3 regions of the Paenarthrobacter sp. NPDC089675 genome follow, and region 3 is predicted to be linked to each of the others. Evidence: predicted binding sites of a transcription regulator. Region 3 holds the regulator's gene; each other region holds the start of a gene.
The links. Region 3 encodes LexA, which represses DNA repair genes until DNA is damaged. Its sites were predicted from a motif close to TCGAACANNTGTTCGA; they were not measured.
Positions count from the first base shown of each region.

Region 1: a site for LexA is predicted at 4,987-5,002, ahead of ACIPY2_RS12245 (shikimate dehydrogenase). Genes of this name have one in related genera too.
Region 2: a site for LexA is predicted at 1,315-1,330, ahead of ACIPY2_RS09955 (Y-family DNA polymerase). Genes of this name have one in related genera too.

Region 1 covers NZ_JBIVHM010000005.1:63,040-69,604, reverse strand. The annotation lists gene ACIPY2_RS12260 (FG-GAP-like repeat-containing protein) at 1-2,461, shown strand, start outside; gene ACIPY2_RS12255 (MFS transporter) at 2,596-3,918, opposite strand; gene ACIPY2_RS12250 (IclR family transcriptional regulator) at 4,119-4,889, shown strand; gene ACIPY2_RS12245 (shikimate dehydrogenase) at 5,095-6,012, shown strand; gene ACIPY2_RS12240 (bifunctional sugar phosphate isomerase/epimerase/4-hydroxyphenylpyruvate dioxygenase family protein) at 6,012-6,565, shown strand, end outside.
Region 2 covers NZ_JBIVHM010000003.1:501,864-508,428, reverse strand. The annotation lists gene ACIPY2_RS09955 (Y-family DNA polymerase) at 1-1,253, opposite strand, end outside; gene ACIPY2_RS09950 (metalloregulator ArsR/SmtB family transcription factor) at 1,432-1,782, shown strand; gene ACIPY2_RS09945 (aquaporin) at 1,779-2,483, shown strand; gene ACIPY2_RS09940 (arsenate reductase ArsC) at 2,480-2,896, shown strand; gene ACIPY2_RS09935 (FAD-dependent oxidoreductase) at 2,893-4,257, shown strand; gene ACIPY2_RS09930 (GNAT family N-acetyltransferase) at 4,254-4,775, shown strand; gene ACIPY2_RS09925 (response regulator) at 4,853-5,530, opposite strand; gene ACIPY2_RS09920 (DUF4118 domain-containing protein) at 5,527-6,565, opposite strand, start outside.
Region 3 covers NZ_JBIVHM010000007.1:41,768-48,332, reverse strand. The annotation lists gene hflX (GTPase HflX) at 1-217, shown strand, start outside; gene ACIPY2_RS15400 (ATP-dependent DNA helicase) at 210-2,267, shown strand; gene lexA (transcriptional repressor LexA) at 2,277-3,023, opposite strand; gene ACIPY2_RS15390 (LysM peptidoglycan-binding domain-containing protein) at 3,368-3,727, shown strand; gene ACIPY2_RS15385 (histidinol-phosphate transaminase) at 3,792-4,919, shown strand; gene hisB (imidazoleglycerol-phosphate dehydratase HisB) at 4,982-5,608, shown strand; gene hisH (imidazole glycerol phosphate synthase subunit HisH) at 5,605-6,345, shown strand; gene ACIPY2_RS15370 (hypothetical protein) at 6,346-6,504, shown strand; gene priA (bifunctional 1-(5-phosphoribosyl)-5-((5-phosphoribosylamino)methylideneamino)imidazole-4-carboxamide isomerase/phosphoribosylanthranilate isomerase PriA) at 6,537-6,565, shown strand, end outside.

The sequences.
Region 1 (6,565 bases), on a different contig from region 3:
CGCAAAGTTGGCGGACAACAGCAACACGGTTTCCATGAGCGGCGCCGAGCAAGCGGTCGCTGCCACCAGTGGCTACTGGCAAAGCATGACGGCCGGCCGACTGTCCATGACGGTGGACTCGAGGGTGGCTGGTTTCCAGTCCAGCGCCCGTTCCACCGACAGTTACCCCACCATCATGTCCACCATCACCAGCGAGCTGAAATGGTCGGCCAGCCCCTATACGGCGCTGGTGATTCTCATCCCGACTTCCACCCTTTCCGCAAACGCGCTCGGCGCCGGCTACAGCAGTGGAAGCTACAGCGGCCGTGTGTTGATGCCCCAGCTCAGCAGCTTCTCCAACAACGTCATGACCCACGAGTTCGGGCACGTCATCGGCTTGATGCACGCCGATGCCCTCCAGTGCGGTAGCGGCGTTTCGGACGTCGGAACGGACAGCAGCGGGAGGTTCACCGACCCCTCCTGCTACATCCGCGAATACGGCGACACGACTGACATCATGGGTGCGGCGCAGTATGCCCAGCCGGTGGTCAGCTCGTCGTTTTGGGACTATGCGAGCTTGGGCCGGGGCGATGAGATCCGGGATGTTGGTATCGCGAGCGGCGTGAAGAGCTACACGCTGAAACCCTGGGGCGGAACCGACGCACAGCGCGCCATCAAGTTCACCGACCCCGTGAGCAAAGAGGTCTACTTCCTTGAGCTCCGGCAACCGGTGGGGAAGTACGACGCCTACTTGGGCAACGCCGGGCAGGAGGGCAACAGGGGCGTCAAGATTGTCCAAAGAGGCGGTGCAACCGTCGCTTCGTCGCTGATCCTGATGCCTTCCACCATTCCCTTCACCGAACCTTGGTACGCGAAGAACCATGCCTGGCAGCAAGGCAGTACCTTCACCACCTACACCGGTACGCAGGTGACCATGACGGCCATCTCCGATACTTCCGCGACGGTAACCATCAACGCCGATCCGAAGCTCAAGACCCGGATGCGTTTCTCCGCCGGGGACTTCGACGGCGACAAACTCCCCGATGTCATCTCGCGCGAGGCCGACGGTTCCTTGCTCTTGTTCCGTGGCATGCCCGGAAACCGCTTGGGTGACCCCACGCAGATCGGTTCGGGCTGGGGCATATTCAACGCCGTTCTCGGCACGGCGGACTTCAACGGTGACGGCTTCGCGGACATCCTTGCCCGGACCAGCGACGGCGGACTGTGGCTTTACCCCGGCAACGGCAAGGGAGGCTTCCTGGCGCGAACGCAAGTGGGATTCGGATGGCAGGGGTTCTCGCAGTTGGTGGCAGTGGGCGACTTCAACGGCGACTCACGCAACGACCTCATCGCCGCCGGCACTGACGGACGTTTGTGGCTCTACCCGGGAAACGGATCGGGTGGGTTCCTCGCCGCCGTCCAGGTCGGGCAAGGCTGGGACGTCTTCAACACGCTCGCCCCGGCGGGTTCATTTGGCGGTGGGAAGGCCGGTCTCCTGGCCCGTTCCGGCGACGGAACGCTGTATGTCTACCCTGGTGACGGCAAGGGTGGCTTCTTGCCAAGTGCCGCCGTCGGAAGCGGATGGAACGGTACCGGTGACATCATTGGCGGCCAGGACCTGACGGGCGACAAGCTGGCCGACGTCCTCGCAGCCGCGGCCGGCGGCGGGATGACGCTCTATCCGGGTGACGGCAACGGATTTGCTGACCGGCTCACGATCGGAACGGGGTGGAACACCTTCAGCCAGGTCTGGGAGGCCGGGGATTTCGACGGCGACGGGGCGGCGGACGTTTTGGCGCGCGGCAAGGACGGCGCCTTGTGGCTGTATCCCGGCAACGGTTCGGGCGGTTTCCTGCCGAGGGTCCAGGTGGGATCGGGTTGGAACATGTTCAACTCCGTGCTGAGTGCGGGCGATTTCGACGGCGACTCACATCCGGACCTGGTGGGACGGGCCCCCGATGGGACGCTGTGGCTCTACCCGACGGACGGGAAGGGGCAGTTCCTGGCACGTCAGCAGATCGGAACCGGCTGGCAAGGCTTCACGCAGCTGCTGGCTCCCGGCGATTTCACCGGTGATGGCAAACCGGACATCGTGGCGGCTTCTCCGGACGGGACGCTCTGGGTCTACCCCGGCAACGGAACGGGCGGCTTCCTGGCCCGCAAGCAGATCGGCTCCGGATGGGACATGTTCAACCTGGTGCTGCAAGCAGGCGACTTCAATGGCGACGGCAGGGAAGACCTGCTGGGGCGTACTGCTGATGGTGGCCTGTGGCTGTACCCGGGCGATGGCAACAGCGGTTTCCTTGCCCCGTCCTACCTGGGATCGGGCTGGAATATGTTCTCCGGCATGGCTGCGTTGGGCAATGGGTTTACCGGCACGGGGAATCCTGCCGTCATCGGGGTGGCCGGCGACGGATCGCTGCTGCTGTACTCCGGGTCGGGGCGCGGCAAGTTCCAGCCGGTGACGCTGAACCCGCGGTAACCTGGCGGCGGACGCAGAATGCCCGGCATGTCGGGGAACATGCCGGGCATTCTGTTTGTCGTCATCAGTGCGCCCCAGGAAGGGTGTGCGCTCCCAGGAACCGGGAAGGAGCGCTCGGTTGGTGGGGCGTAGGCCTACTTGTAGAGGCCCAGCTGCGCAGTCGGGACCTTGGCCGATTCGCGGGCGGTCAGGGCGGAGATTGCTGCGATCACGCAGATCACTCCGCTGAAGATGGAGATCTGGACCCAACCGCCTGCTTTGGTGCCGCCCATGGCTGTCACGATGGCCGGTGCGAAGCCTGCCATCAGGAAGCCGAGTTGGGTACCGATGGCCAGGCCGGAGAAGCGGACCTTGGTGCTGAACATTTCACCGTAGAAGGAAGGCCATACGGCGTTGGCTGCGGCATAGCCGAAGGAGAAGAACACCACCGAGACCAGGAACATCAGCGGCACGTTTCCGCCTTCAAGGGTCAGCAGGAACACCGGCGTCATGATGGCGCTGGCCACGGCTCCGTAGATGAAGACAGGCTTCCGGCCGATCTTGTCTGCGAGCATGCCGAACAGGGGCTGCGTACCCAGGGCTACTACGTTGGCCGCAACGACCAACCACAGGGTGATGGTGCTGTTGACGTGGGCTACGTCCTGGGCATATTTGATGGCCAGGGTGCCGAAGACGGTGCTGACGGCCGCGATAAAGGCACAGCAAACGACGCGCAGAACGTCGCGCCAGTGCAGCCTCAGGAGGTCGGCGATGGGGAGCTTGGCAATCTGGTTGTTCTTCTTGGCTTCCTCGAATGCCGGCGGCTCGTGCAGGGTACGGCGGATGAAGTAGGCCACCATCACCACCACTGCGCTGAGCCAGAACGGGATACGCCAGCCGATGCCGTATTTGATCTCGTCGGGAAGTGCCACCACCGGAATGAAGACGAGTGCAGCCAGGATCTGGCCGCCCTGGGTACCCGTCAGGGTCCAGGAGGTAAAGAAGGAGCGGCGGTTGTCCGGAGCGTGCTCCAGGGTCATGGACGAAGCGCCGGCCTGCTCGCCTGCAGCGGAGAGACCCTGCGCCAGGCGGGCGAGGACCAGGAGGACCGGAGCCCACCAGCCGATGGTCTTGAAGTCAGGCAGGCAGCCGATCACGAAAGTAGCGGCACCCATGAGCACCAAGGTGAACATGAGGACTTTTTGGCGCCCGATCCGGTCACCGAAGTGGCCAAGGATGATCGCGCCCACGGGCCGGGCGACGTAGGCGAAACCGAAGGTCGCGAAGGACATGATGGCCGCATTGGCATCGGCGTCCGGGAAGAAGACGTGGGGGAAGATCAGCGCGGCTGCGGATCCGAAGATGAAGAAGTCGTAGTACTCGACGGCGCTGCCGAGGAAGCTGGCGAGTGCGGCTTTCTTGGGAGTACCGGTTGCGGATTCAGTGCCGGGCGTCGCTGACGGCATTGTTTGGCTCATGGGAGGTTCCTTCTGTGACAACGATGTCGCGGGTAAAGCTGGAGGGAAGGGCGAGCGAGGTGCGGCTGGCCCTTCCCGAAAGTAACCACATGGTGAGAGCTACTTGTGCAATACAGCAATAGTGGCTGTGAGTGCGGTCACTTGTCAAGAGATGTAATCACTATCTAGAAATAGCTCTCACTATGTGAGAGCATCAAGATATGAGTGTGAAAGAGGACACAAAGACCGACATGGTCGGCAAGGCCCTGAGTTTGTTGGTGCTGCTCGGCAACGAGCCAAAGGGGGCAAGCGCAGCCGACCTCGCCCGCAGCGCGAACTTGCCCTTCAGCACCACCTACCGCCTGTTGGGCTCACTGACCCGCGACGGATTCGTGGACTACGAACCGGATGGCCGCCGCTATCACCTTGGCTTGCGGGTCTTCCAGCTAGGGCAGCGCGTCTCCAATCATCACGGCTTTGCCGCCACGGCGCTTCCGGTGCTGCAGCGGGTGACCGAGCGCACGCATGAGGCCACGATCCTTTCAGTCCGCGACGGCGACCATCACCTGACGGTCAACAAGGTGGATGGGCCCAAGACTTTCCGCGTGACCAGCGATCCAGGTCATCTCGGCGCGCTGCATACGACGTCGGTGGGCAAGGCGATCGTGGCCTTCGAGACCGAGTTGGAGCGCAAGCGGCTCGTTGAAGAGTTGCCCCTTGAGGCGCTGACCGAGCACTCGATCACGGACCGCGACAAGTTCCGCGAGGAGATTGAGCAGGTCCGCCGGCAGGGGTACGCGGTCATGGATGAGGAAAACGAGATCGGCATGCGCGCCGTGGCCGTACCGGTCCTCAACTCGCAGGGCCACGCGTTCGCTTCGGTGGCCGTGGCGGTGCCGGTGTTCCGCCTGACCATGGAGGAGCTCGTCGCCCACGTCCCAACGCTCCAGGAAGCCGCTGCTGAACTCGCGGCCCGCCTGCCCCAGCGCTGACCTCGCCTTGCGAGGCCCGCTCTGCGCGCCAAGTGCGCCGAATGGCACGCAGAGCAGGCCCCGCAACGAAGGTGCGCACGCTGAGGATGTTCGCGATAAGAACAAGCGTGCGGAATATGAACAACTGTAGTAATCTGAGTCATACGCCCGGTCGGGACCGCGTTGATACGCACCGGCGGGACGTGAAAGTAAAAGGAGCTTGAGGATGAGCAACCGAGCCGAATCCGTTCTGGTGGGCCTGATTGGTGAAGGCGTCATGCCCTCGCTCACTCCGCCCATGCACGAACGCGAGGCCGATGTGCAGGGCCTTCGCTTGCTGTACCGCCCCATCGACCTGCTGGAACTCGCATTGCCGGCCACCGCCGTCGGCGATCTCCTCACAGCAGCCCAGCGGATGGGCTTCAACGGCCTGAACATCACGCACCCCTGCAAGCAGTTGGTACTGGGGCACCTTGACGAGATTTCCGACGACGCCGCTCGCCTGGGCGCCGTCAATACGGTCCTGATCCAGGACGGCCGCTTCATCGGCCACAACACGGACTTTTCCGGCTTCGGTTCGGCGCTCGCCGACGGACTTCCTGGAGCCAAGCTGGACCGGGTGGTCCAGTTGGGCGCTGGAGGCGCGGGTTCCGCCGTCGCCTACGCGTTGCTCAAAGCCGGGGTAAAGACCCTGGACCTCGTGGACATGGATTCCGCCCGCGCGGCTGAGCGTGCCGCCGAACTTGGCAGCCTCTTCACTGAAGCCACCGTCACGCCGCGTGGCCTGGACGAGTTGCCCGGGCTGATGCCCCTCGCGGACGGGCTGGTGCACTGCACGCCGGTCGGTATGGCTGCCCACCCCGGTCTGCCGCTGGATATCGCGCTCCTGGAACCCCGCCACTGGGTAGCGGACATCGTCTACCGCCCCATCGAGACGCAACTGGTCCGCGAAGCGCGCGCCAAGGGTTGCGCAGTGCTCGACGGCGGCCGCATGGCGGTTGGGCAGGCGGCCGACGCCTTCAAGCTCTTCACCGGAAGGGACGCCGACCGGGACCGGATGCGCACGCACTTCCTGGAGCTGATCGCCCTGGAAGACGCTGCAGCCTCGCTCACCGCCGGCACGTTCGCAAAGGCGGCCCACTGATGCGCACCGGAATCGCCACCGTCTGCCTGTCCGGCACCCTGAAGGAGAAGATGCAGGCCTGCGCCATCGCGGGCTTCGACGGCATCGAGATCTTCGAACAGGATCTCGTCACGTCATCGCTGAGTCCTGAAGATGTCCGCAAAATGGCCGCGGACCTGGGGCTGGGCCTGGACCTCTACCAGCCGTTCCGCGACTTCGACGGCGTCACTCCGGACTTGCTGAAAGCCAACCTCAAGCGCGCGGAGGCCAAGTTCAAGCTGATGGCCCGCCTTGGCATGGACACCATCCTGGTCTGCTCCAACGTGGCCACAGCGACCATTGATGATGACCAACTGAGGGCGGAACAGCTCGCTGAGCTCGCCGGACTGGCGGGCGACCACGGGATCAAAGTTGCCTACGAGGCATTGGCCTGGGGCAAGTACGTCAACGACTACGAGCACGCCTACCGCCTGGTGGAGATGGTGGACCACCCCAATCTGGGCACGTGCCTGGACTCCTTCCACATCCTTTCCCGCGACTGGGACACCGCGCCGATCGAGGACATCAACGCGGA
Region 2 (6,565 bases), on a different contig from region 3:
CGAGGACTCAGCATGCCGCGTTTCATGGACCAGTCCGGACCGCCCCGGATGCCGGCGTGGCCCAGGCCGATGGACCCCCGGCCGTAGCGTTTGCTGACCTGTTCAAGCAGTGAGCCGATGCCGCGTTCCTCGTGCCGGTTCTCGAAGATTTCCAACGGCTTCTGGTTGCCGGTGGGCCGCAGGTCCGTGACCATGATCCCCGCCTTGGCGTACTTGATCCCTTCCTGGAACTTGGCCAGCAAAGCGTGCGCGGCTTTCGTCAGCAGCACCGGGTCCGACGTCGGCATCGGCAGCCTGACGTTGACGGTGGGAAATGACTTGTCGTTGGGGTTGTAGACAGACGTGGCTGCGAACGCCGTCAGCAGTTTGGCCTGGAGATCGTGCTTGGCCAGCCGGGCACTGGCCATCTGACCGTAGACGCTGAGCACCTGCCGCAACTGCGCCGCCGTCGTAATCGGCGTCGAGAACGAGCGCGAAAAGATCAACTGGTCCCGGCCGATCCGTTCCTCCTCCATGGGAATACAGGGCGTACCCTGCAGTTCCAGCACGGTGCGCATCATCACTATGGAGAACTTGTCGCGGAGCTTCACCGGATCAGCCCTGACCAGATCGAGGATCGAAAAGATACCCATGGCGTTCAGGCGCCTGGTGAGCCGGGTGGCCACTCCCCAGATCTCAATGACCGACAGCCGTGCCATGAGCGCCTCACGTTGATCCGCCGGCACGGAATCCCAGCGGCAGACGCCATTGAACGCGGGATTGTGCTTGGCCCACTTATTGGCGAGCTTGGCGAGGGTCTTGGTGGGCGCAATCCCCACACAGACCGGCACGCCTACGTTTTTTCGGCACGCGTCCTTGATGGTCCTGCCGAGTCGCTCAAGCTCCTCCGGGCCACCCTTGACCCCCAGGAACGCTTCATCGATCGAGTAGACCTCCAGCCACGCGGAGTAGCGCCGGAGCAACTCCATGACCCGCGAACTGATATCGCCATAGAGTTCGTAGTTGCTGGACAGCGCGATGAGTCCCCACTCCTTGGCCCGCGGAGCAAGTTTGAACCACGGATCTCCCACGCCGATTCCAAGCTTCTTGGCCTCCGGCGACCTGGTCACGGCGCAGCCATCGTTGTTGGAGAGCACGATCAGGGGCTTGCCTTCGAGGGCCGGGTTGAAGGCACGCTCCGCCGATGCGTAGAAGCAGTTGATGTCCACGTGGGCGATCTCCTGCATGCGGCGCATCAAGGCTGGTTTGGACATCCCACCCTCCTCGGCTGATAGCAGCTGAACACCGTGATGGATGTTTTCGACACGGCATTATTCGAACATATATTCGAATACTTTCACTGTACTGCGGGGGCCTGACAAAGAAGCCTGCATCGGCCAAATCCCACCGCTTGCCTAGGACATCGATGAGTGTGAATATTTACATGTGTCTATATCCTTGGAGCTAACCCCGGTCCAGGCCGTTGCCTGCTGCTCGCCGTTGGCGCGCGAGCCGTTGTCGGAGAAAGAAGCCGACGGTGTTGCACCGTTATTGAAGGCGTTGGCAGACCCGGTAAGGCTGCGATTGATGTCCCTCGTTGCCTCCCACGAGGGCGGCGAGGCTTGCGTTTGCGACCTCAACGATGCCTTCGAGTTGTCGCAGCCGACCATCAGTCACCATCTGAAGGTGCTGCACGAAGCCGGTTTGCTGGACCGGGAAAAGCGCGGGGTCTGGGTCTACTACAAGGCCCGCACCGAAGCCCTGCAGAACCTGGCAGCACTGATCGGCGGGCAGCCCGCGTGAAGAATGACCTGGCCAAGCGCGCCGCTGCTGAGTCCATCGGCACCTGCCTGCTGGTGATGGCCGTGGTTGGGTCGGGCGTCATGGCTTCCCGGCTGTCACCGAACGACGTCGGACTGCAGCTTTTGCAGAACAGCCTCGCCACCGGCGCCGCCCTCGTCGCACTGATCCTGGCGCTCCAGCCGGTTTCGGCATCGTTCAATCCCGTGGTGACGTTCGCCGAACGTGCCCTGGGGATGATCGACACCCGGACTGCGGCCGTGCTGGCCTCGGCACAGGTCCTTGGTGGTTTGGCTGGGACGGTCGCGGCGAACCTGATGTTCGGCCTCGACGCGGCCTCCGTCTCGACGCACGAACGTTCCGGACCGGGGCTCTGGCTGGGCGAGGTCATCGCCACCGCCGGGTTGCTGGTCATTGTCTTCGGAACCGTTCGTTCAGGCAGGGCAGACCGGGTGGCCTTCGCCGTCGGCGGATACATCACAGCCGCATACTGGTTCACCTCATCCACCAACTTCGCCAACCCTGCCGTCACGATCGCCCGGACCATCACTGATACTTTCGCCGGAATCGCACCCGCCTCTGCCCCGGGATTCATCCTGTCCCAGCTCGCTGGCGGCATTCTTGGGTTTGCCCTGATCCGATTCCTCTACCCCGTTCCCAGTGCGTCCGCGGATGCCGCGGCTGACCGAAAGGTGCTCACATGAGCAACAAGCCCTCCGTCCTGTTCGTCTGCGTCCACAATGCCGGCCGCTCCCAGATGGCCGCCGCCTACCTCACCGCCCTGACCCAAGGTGCCATCGAGGTCCGCTCCGCCGGATCCCAACCCGCAGAGAAGGTCAACCCCGCCGCGGTCGAGGCCATGGCCGAGGTGGGCATTGACATGTCCGCCGAGATCCCGAAGGTCCTCACTACCGAGACCGTGAAGGAATCCGACGTCGTCATCACCATGGGCTGCGGCGATGAGTGTCCCTACTTCCCCGGCAAACGCTACGAGGACTGGGTCTTGGAAGACCCCGCCGGGAAGGGCGTTGAATCCGTCCGGCCTATCAGGGATGAGATCAAGGGCCGGGTTGAGGCACTCATTGCCTCCCTCACGCCGGCAGGAACCCAACAATGACCGATCACGATTCCCTGCCCATCGCAGTGATCGGCGCCGGACCGGTTGGATTGGCTGCGGCCGCACACTTGCTCGAACGCGGACTCGAACCCCTCGTGATCGAGGCTGGCCACACCGTCGGTTCCGCCATGAAAAGCTGGGGCCACGTCCGGTTGTTCTCCACCTGGAAATACAACCTCGACACTGCAGCCGTGCGCCTGCTTGAACCCACCGGATGGGAAGCACCCCGCCCGACCGCGCTGCCCTACGGCCACGAGATCGTCACCCGATATCTGGAACCGTTGGCCGCAACCCAGGAACTCAGGAAGAAGATTCGAACCGGATCCCAAGTCGTTGCCGTCACCCGGCAAGGGATGGACAAAGGCCGCAGCCAAGGCCGCGACGAGGCTCCGTTCCTCCTCCGCATCCAACATGACAACGGAGAAATGAACGAGCTTCTGGCGCGGGCCGTCATCGACGCCTCCGGAACCTGGAACACCCCCGCACCCCTGGGCTCCGATGGGCTCCCAGTCCCCGGAGAAGCCGAAGCCCGCGCTGCCGGGACTGTCACCGGGGCCTTGCCCGACGTCACCCAGGGTGGTTTCGCCGGCCACAAGACCCTCGTCATCGGTTCCGGGCACTCAGCCGCGAACATGGTCCTGGACCTCGCCCGCCTCGCACGAACCAGCCCTGGCACCGACGTCGTCTGGGCCATCCGCGCAGGCACCCCCACAAAGGCTTACGGCGGCGGCAACGCCGACGAACTCCCCGCACGGGGCCAGCTCGGCACCCGCTTGCGCACCGCCGTCGACTCCGGGGCCGTCCAGCTCCTGACAAGTTTCCACACCCACCACCTCGAGACCCGCGACACCGGTGTGACCGTCCACGCAACCGACGGCCGGACGGTCGAGGTCGACCGGATCATCCCGGCCACCGGCTTCCGCCCGGACCTGCGAGTCCTTTCCGAACTGCGGCTGGACCTGGACCCGGCAGTTGACGCCCCCAAAGCACTGGGACCGTTGATCGATCCGGACTTCCACAGCTGCGGAACCGTCCCGCCCCACGGCGCGCGGATCCTCGCCCACCCCGAGAAAGACTTCTACCTTGCAGGCATGAAGTCCTACGGCCGGGCACCGACCTTTCTCATGGCCACCGGCTACGAACAAGTCCGCTCCATCGCAGCCGCGCTCGACGGAGACACCGCTGCCGCGGACGCGCTGGAACTGGAACTGCCCGAAACCGGGGTCTGCTCAACCAGTCTCCCTGCAGATGGGGAAAATACGGCCGATTCGTGCTGCGGACCTGCCGCCCCGGTTCCCGTGACGATCGGCTTTGCCACTGGCCTCCGGCATGGCCGCACCGAGGAGCCAGTCACGCCATGACCTCTGACTCTGGACTGCTCATCCGGCCCATGACCGCCAGTGACTGGCCAGAGGTCGAGGCGATCTGGGCCGCTGGCATAGCCACCGGCCATGCAACGTTCGAGCCGGCCCCGCCAAGCTGGGACGAGTTCAACGCCGGCCGTCGGGCGGACCTGCGCCTCGTCGCCAAACAACACGGCCGGCTCGTGGGATGGGCGGCCGCCTCGCCGGTATCGACCCGGCCGGTCTACCGCGGGGTCGTTGAGCACTCCATCTATCTCTCCCCGGAAGCCCGCGGCCAGGGCTACGCGGGCCAGCTCCTGGACACCTTCATCCGCCACGCCGAGGAAGCTGGCGTGTGGACCATCCAGTCCACCATCTTTCCTGAAAACACCGCCTCGATTGCCCTGCACCAGCGGCACGGTTTCACCATCGTAGGCACCCGTCGACGCATAGGACTCATGGGCTATGGGCCAGCTGCCGGGCAGTGGCGGGACACTGTCCTGCTTGAATACCGCAGCCCACCCGGTTTGGAGTGAGCCGGGCTCGGATCAAATCTCCGGCCACCGGGCGCTGTCCGGCTGTCGAACGCATTCCCGGCACGTTGGATTCGCGCCTACGGCACGAACCGGTATCCCATCCCCGGCTCCGTGATGAGGTGGCGGGGGTTTCCGGGTTCGGCTTCGAGTTTGCGGCGCAGTTGTGCCATATACACCCTCAAGTAGTTCCCTTCTTTGGCGTAGGAAGGGCCCCACACCTCGTTGAGCAGTTGCTGCTGGGTGATGAGTTTGTCCGGGTTCCGGACCAGGATGTCCAGGATGTTCCATTCCGTTGGCGTCATCCTGATGTCCTGGCCGGCTTTGCTGACCCGCTTTTTCGCCAGGTCCACCGTGAACGACTCCGTCTCGACCACAGGAAGTTCCTCCCCTGGCTCGCCCCTGCGGCGCAGGATGGCGCGCAACCGGGCCAGCAACTCATCGAGTCCGAATGGCTTGGTGATGTAGTCGTCGGCTCCGGCATCCAGGGCCACTACCTTGTCGTTGGAGCCATGGCGGGCTGAAAGGACGAGGATGGGGACGCTGCTCCACTGTCGCAGCCTTTCAATGACAGTGGTACCGTCCATGTCCGGCAAGCCCAGGTCCAGAATCACGACGGCGACGGGCCGTTGGCCGGCAAGATGCAGGGCCGCTTCGCCATCGGCAGCCGTGGCCACGGTGTAGCCATGGGCTTTGAGTGTGATGCCAAGGGCACGGAGCAAGTGGGGATCGTCATCCACCACCAAGACGTTGTTCACTGCAGGCCCTCCTTGACCGGCAGCGCCGGAGTGTGGCCGCCGTGGAGCAGTAGCGATTGGGCCTCCATCGGAGCCTCCCCCGTGGGATGGGCAAACAGCGCCCCGGTGGAAAGTGGCAGCCGCAGCACCATGGTCAGCCCGCCCCCGGGGGTTTCTTCGGCAGTGAGCGTTCCACCCATTGCTTCGATGAAACCCTTCGCAACGGCCAGGCCCAGGCCAACACCGGTCGCCGCCGGCACGTCGTCCAGGCGTTGGAAAGGTTGGAACATCTGCAGGACGTTGGCCGTCGGAACCCCTTGCCCATGGTCGATGACGCGCAGCTCACCGGCAGGGCGGCCGTCCAGGACCACGGTGCTCAGTCCTCCGGCGGCACCCACCACCACAATGTCCGTGTTGGGCGCGTACTTGACGGCATTCTCCACGATATTGGCGATGACCCGTTCCAGCATTCCGGCGTCGGCTTCCACCTCGGGCATGTTGGCGGGGAGGTCCACCCGCACTGCTCCGGCGGGGATCCCATGGAGGGACGCGGGTATCACCTCGGACCAGCGCACAGGCTTCAGCAGCGGGGCCACGGAGTCGGAGGATATCCGGGACATGTCCAGCAGGTTTCCCACCAGGACATCGAGACGGTCCGAGCACTCCTCGATGGTGGCCAGCAAGTCCTTTTCCTCGTCCTCCGTGTAGCTGACCCCAGGTTGCCGGAGGCCACCAACGGCGAGCTTGATTCCCGCCAACGGAGTCCGGAGGTCGTGGGAGACAGCCCGGAGGATTGAGGTGCGCATGCTGTTGCTCTCGGCCAGTCGCACCACTTCCCGGCGGCTCGCGGCCAACTGACGGCGTTCCAGCAGCGCCGCCAGATGCACCCCGAAGGCACCGAGCAGGCGCCTGTCGCTCGCGGGCAGGGGCCTTCCGCTAAGGACCAACCGCGTTCCGGCGTCGATTTCTTCGACGTTGTCCACCATGTCGGCAGGAGATGGCGCGGACCCGGATCCGTCCGCCGCGTCCGCGCCCGCGATGAGGTGCCAGCGGGAA
Region 3 (6,565 bases):
TGCGGAGCTGCTGGAAACCATCAGTCAGGCAATTCCCAGGCCGGGGGTCCGGCTCGAGGTTCTGATTCCCTATAGCCGGGGCGAGCTGATCAACAAACTGCACAACTCCGACGCCGAAATCCTCAGCCTGGAGCACGAGGAAGACGGTACCCGGGTGGTGGCCATGGTCCGCGAAGGGCTTGCCGCCGAGCTGGAGTCATTCGTCAGCAATGGTTGAGAAGGTGGCGGCGGAAGCTGCTGAAACGGCGGGGGAGAAGTTCGCCCTCGAACTGCTGGACAAGGCCGTCGCAGGCATGGGCGGCCAAAGCCGCGAAGGCCAGCATCAAATGGCCAAACACGTGGCACGGGCCATTGAGAACCGTGAACACTTGTTGGTGCAGGCGGGAACGGGAACAGGAAAGTCTTTGGCTTACCTGATCCCGTTGATCGCCCATTCCATGGACAGCGACAAGCCAACGCTCGTTTCCACTGCCACCCTTGCCCTTCAGACGCAGATCGTGGGCAGGGACCTGCCTCGGCTGCTGGAGACCATCAATCCCGCACTCGAGCGCCCCGTTAACGTTGCACTGGTCAAGGGCCGGGCCAACTACGTATGCCTGCAGAAACTCGAAGGGGGGTTCCCCAGCGAAGAGCCGGCGGAGGGGCAGCTCTTTTCGCTGGGCGAGGACACCAGCGTTCCGCACTTCGCGGCATCGGCGGGGGGACCGTCATCGCAATTGGGCAAGGAAGTTGTCCGCTTGCGGGAGTGGGCGGAAAGCACGGCCACCGGAGACCGCGACGAACTCATGCCCGGGGTGACGGACCGTGCGTGGCGGCAGGTGTCGGTAACCTCCATGGAATGCCTGGGCGCACAGAAGTGCCCCCTGGCCGAGGAATGCTTCAGTGAGCAGGCGCGGGCCAGGGCGGCCGAAGCCGACGTTGTGGTCACCAACCATGCGATGCTCGCCGTTAGCGCGTTCGAAGGCCTTGCCGTGCTGCCGGAGTACGACGTGGTGGTGGTGGACGAAGCCCACGAACTGCAAGACCGCGTCACCGGCGCAGTTTCCGGCCAGCTTTCGGTGGCAATGGTTCATGCTGCGGCGTCCAGCGCACGCAAGCACACCGCCATCACCGTAGACGCACTGAACGCAGCTGCGGACCGTTTGGACCTGGCCATCGCCGGCGTTCCCAATGGACTGCTCCCGAACGGCCTCAATGACGAGCAACTCGACTGCCTGGACCAACTGCGTGATGCAACCCGCGCAGCCCTTTCCGATTCGAAAACGGACTCCTCGAACGCCGTGGACGGCGGGAGGCAGCTTGCCAGGTCGCGGCTGATGCTGATCCTGGAACTATGTGAACGGTTGCTGGCCGCCAAGGAAAACCGCGAGGTGGTGTGGTTCTCCCGCAACAGCACGTTCGATCCTCAGCAGGGCTACTCGCAGCCCGACGAGACGGCGCCGGCGCTAATCAACATCGCTCCCTTGAGCGTTGCGGGAAGGCTGCGTGAAGGCCTCTTCGAGGGGCACACGGTGGTCCTGACTTCGGCCACCCTTGCCATCGGGTCCGCCTTCGAACCCGCGGCCGGAGGCCTGGGGCTGACCGGAAACGGCGCTCCCAGCTGGACCGGCTTGGATGTGGGTTCACCCTTCGACTACCCCAAGCAGGGCGTCCTGTACGTGGCTAGCCACCTGCCCAAGCCAGGCCGCGGAACATCGCTGGAAGCCCTGGATGAACTTGAGGATTTGATCCGGGCCTCCGGTGGCGGAGCCCTCTGCCTCTTTTCCTCGCGCCGGGCTGCCGAAGAAGCCGCGGACGCCATGCGCCAGCGCCTCGATGTCAGCATCCTCTGCCAGGGTGAATCCACGATGGCTGCGTTGGTGAAGCAATTTGCCGATGAGCCCGATACCTGCCTCTTCGGAACCATGTCCTTATGGCAAGGCGTGGATGTTCCGGGGGGTTCGTGCCGCCTGGTGGTTATCGACCGTATTCCGTTCCCTCGTCCGGACGATCCACTCATGACGGCCCGCTCGCGTGCCGTGGCACAGTCCGGCGGTAACGGCTTCATGGCGGTATCCGCCACCCACGCCGCGATCAGGCTGGCGCAGGGCGCCGGGCGCCTCATCCGGTCCACGGGTGATAAAGGAGTGGTGGCGGTGCTGGACCCGCGGCTCTCCACGGAAAGGTACGGGAGTTTCCTGCGGGCCGCCCTGCCGCCGTTCTGGACGACGACGGACCGGAAGGTTGTTCAGGGTGCGCTGGAGCGCCTGGCAAAGCAGGCTAACTGAGCAACCCGCCTAGAGCGATCGCAACACTGAGACGACCTTGCCCATGATTGTGGCCTGGTCGCCAAGGATGGGCTCGTACTGGGTGTTCTGGGGGAGTAGCCACGTGTGGCCGTCGCGCTGCCGGAAAGTCTTCACCGTGGCCTCGTCGTCAAGGAGTGCGGCGACGATGTCCCCGTTGACCGCATCATTCTGCCGGCGAACCACCACCCAGTCGCCGTCACAGATGGCGGCGTCGATCATGGAATCGCCGGCCACCTTCAACATGAACAACTCGCCGTGTCCCACCAACTGGCGAGGCAAGGGCAGTACGTCTTCCACCGTTTGGTCGGCAAGGATCGGCCCACCCGCGGCAATACGTCCCACCAGCGGGACCATGGCGGTATCGCTTGCGCTGGCCAGTTCGGTCACGGCGAGGCCTCCCGTGCTGCGCAGGGTAGCCGGGGCTTCGACACCGGGAATGCTGGCGCCGCCGTCCAGCGTCAACGGCATCAGGACCTCCATGGCACGCGGACGTTTGGGGTCGCGGCGGAGGTAACCCAGCTTCTCCAGCTGCGACAGCTGGTGCGTGACGCTTGAGAGGCTGGCCAGGCCGACAGTATCGCCGATTTCCCGCATGCTGGGCGGATAGCCGTTCTCGTTCACCGAGCGCTGGATGGTCTCCAGGATCTTCTTCTGGCGGACGGTCAGGCTCTTGGGGTTCTTTGACGGCTGCTGGCTCCGCAGGGGTGCCCCGCCGCCTGTGGCTTTCGCTGCCATGTTTGCCATCGCCCTTCCGGTACTCCGGGTCATCCGAGACCACCCGGTAGGGCCTAAAAATGTCAGACCCTCCTGATGCACTGAATCCGTGCTTGTTCTTCCTCAAACGTAGGGCAGGCATAGGCCTTTATCAAACATTTGTTCTAGCGAGTCTCGACAGTGTTCGTTGATAAGTGCTAAAAATGTCATAGCAAGGTTCGAACATGTGTTCTATAAATCGCTTGCAGGGCTTCGATGTTCGAAGGAAGTGTTCGAACGAAGGAGTCCAGCAGCGATGAACACCAATGATTGGCAGCCGGCATCGGGAACCCCGGGACCGGCAAACGCTCAGAAGGGCTCAGCTCATGTCCGCAGTTACCACGTTCCATGATTTCCGTACCGCGCCCGCGCCGACGCGCCTCCGGTTGACCCGCCGCGGAAGGATCGTTTTCTTTGGCATTCCCGTGATGTTGCTCGTAGCTGCGCTCCTGAGCCTCGCCGGATTCCTGAACTCGCCGGCCAAAGCCTCCGACAGCCAGGCCCAGCTGCAGCCTCCAGTGGCTGTATCCGTGACGGTGCAGCCCGGGCAATCCCTGTGGGGTATCGCCGGCGCAGCCGCGCCCGAGCGGGACCCCCGGGATGTCATTGCGGAGATCATCCAGTTGAACGATCTGCGGGGTGGCCGTATCCAGCCCGGGCAGCAGCTCTTCGTACCGGCCAACTAGCTGGATTGCGGGCGCTGGCCGTCACAGTTACAGTGCAGTCCCGCCAGCCCCTTAAACTGTTGTGGTGACTGACCAGCTTGAGCGACTTGACCGGCTTCCCCTTCGGACCAACCTGCGTGGACTGAGCCCTTATGGCGCACCGCAGCTTGATGTCCCGATTTTGCTCAACGTCAACGAAAACACCCATGGCGTTCCGGCGGATGTCCAAGCGGCCATTACGGAAGCAGTGGCAGCGGCTGCCACCGGACTTAATCGATACCCGGACCGCGAGTTCACCGAACTGCGCGAGACCCTCGCCGACTACTTGGGTCACGGCCTGTCTCCTGAGAACATCTGGGCTGCAAACGGATCCAACGAGGTTCTCCAGCAGATCCTGCAGGCATTCGGCGGCCCCGGGCGCAAGGCACTCGGTTTCCCGCCCACGTATTCCATGTATCCCCTGCTGGCCAGTGGAACCGATACGGAGTACATCCGTGGGGTCCGGGCCGATGACTACGGCCTCGATGCCGCCTCGGCTGCCGCTCAGGTAGCGGAAACCGGGGCAAACATCGTCTTCCTTTGTTCGCCCAACAACCCCACCGGAACCGGACTTGGCCTGGACGTGGTAGAAGCTGTCTACGAGGCCGGCGAGGCCAGCCAGGCGATCGTCATCGTCGATGAGGCGTACCACGAGTTCGCCCACGACAATACGCCGAGCGCGCTGACCTTGCTGCCCGGCCGTGAACGCCTCATCGTCTCCCGTACCATGAGCAAGGCTTTCGCGCTGGCCGGTGCGCGCCTTGGATACATGGCTGCGGCCCCGGAGGTCGCTGATGCCCTCAGGCTGGTGCGCTTGCCGTACCACCTTTCCGCAGTCACCCAGGCGACGGCCCTCGCGGCCCTGCAACACCGCGAGGCTCTCATGGCCGACGTTGAAGACATCAAGGTCCAGCGTGACCGGATTGTCACCGAGCTCCTTCGAATGGGCCTTAAGCCCGCCGCATCCGATTCGAACTATGTATTCTTCGGCGGATTGGAGAACCCGCACCTCATCTGGCAGGGGCTGCTGGACGCTGGAGTGTTGATCCGTGACGTAGGCATCCCCGGTCATCTGCGGGTTACCGCGGGCACCGAGAAGGAAACCACAGCCTTCCTTGAAGCGCTTGAAGCGTTGCTGGACGCGCCTGAGGAATCGGCGCAGCAACAGGGCTGACCCTACAGCCCACTAAACTTGTCAGTAGATCCAACCCCCTTCGTTATAAGGACGTTCACCCCATGAGCGAAACCGGCGCCACGCCGTCCGCTGCCCGTACCGCGCGCATGGAGCGCACCACCAGCGAGTCCTCGGTCCTGGTGGAAATCAACCTTGATGGGACCGGGGTCTCGGACATCAGCACGTCCGTTCCGTTCTATGACCACATGCTGACCGCCCTCTGCAAGCATTCGCTCATTGACATGACGGTGAAGGCCACCGGGGATACGCACATCGATGCCCACCACACCGTGGAGGACGTGGCCATCACTTTTGGCGAGGTCCTGAAGACGGCACTGGGCAACAAGGCCGGTATCCGCCGGTTCGGCGAAGCTACGGTTCCCTTGGACGAAGCCCTCGCGCACGCCGTCGTGGATGTCTCCGGTCGTCCCTACCTGGTCCATGGCGGGGAACCCGCAGGCCAGGAATACCACCTGATCGGCGGCCACTTCACCGGGTCCCTGACGCGTCACGTCTTCGAGGCCATCACCCTGCACGCCGGAATCTGCCTGCACATGAACGTGTTGGCCGGTCGCGATCCCCACCACATTGTTGAGGCGCAGTTCAAAGCATTCGCACGAGCACTCCGCGCTGCCGTGGAGTCCGATCCGCGGGTGGAGGGCATTCCCTCCACCAAGGGAGCACTATGAGCAACCAGATCTTGAAAGACGGCGCAGTAGCGGACACCAGGGCCGCAGTGAAGCCGGAGTCACCCGAAGGCAAACCCACAGTTACGGTCCTCGACTACGGCTCCGGCAACGTGCGTTCCGCCGTCCGCGCTCTTGAGCGGGCCGGCGCCCATGTGGTGCTGAGCTCCAAGCCCGAGGACGTCCTGAACGCCGACGGACTCGTTGTTCCGGGCGTTGGCGCCTTCGAGACAGTCATGCGCGAACTGAAGGCCGTTGACGGCATCCGTATGATCGGCCGCCGCGTGGCCGGAGGACGCCCTGTCCTGGCGATTTGCGTGGGTCTCCAAGTGCTGTTCGAGGCCGGAGTGGAGCACGGCACGGAGTCCGAGGGCATGGCTGAGTGGCCAGGCAAAGTGGAACTCCTCCCCGCCCCGGTTGTACCGCACATGGGCTGGAATACAGTGGACGTTCCGGAGGGGTCCAAGCTCTTCGCCGGGGTCGAAGACGAGCGCTTCTACTTTGTCCACTCCTATGGAGTCCAGGAGTGGAACTTCGACGTCGTGCAACCGCGGATGGAGCCGCCCAAGGTGACTTGGTCCGAGCATGGTGCCCGGTTCATCGCCGCGGTCGAGAACGGGCCGCTGTGCGCTACCCAGTTCCACCCGGAGAAATCCGGGGACGCAGGGGCCAAGCTCCTTCGCAACTGGGTGGACGGCCTCCGCAAGCCCGGATCCGGCGACTCCAAGGACGTTGCCTGAATGTGGTCCGTAGTGCTGATGGGCCTTGCCGGCCTGCTGGTGGGCGGTGGCGTTTCCTTTCACCAGCAGAAGAAGCCGCTCTGGGTTTCCATTTCCTTCTATGTGTTGGCTGCGATGTCCCTCCTGGCCGCCTATCTCCTGACGCTTCCCGGTAAATAAGCCCGGCGTCCCCATCAACTGCAAGGACCTTCATGACCACCTCCGCCCAGTCCGTACTGGA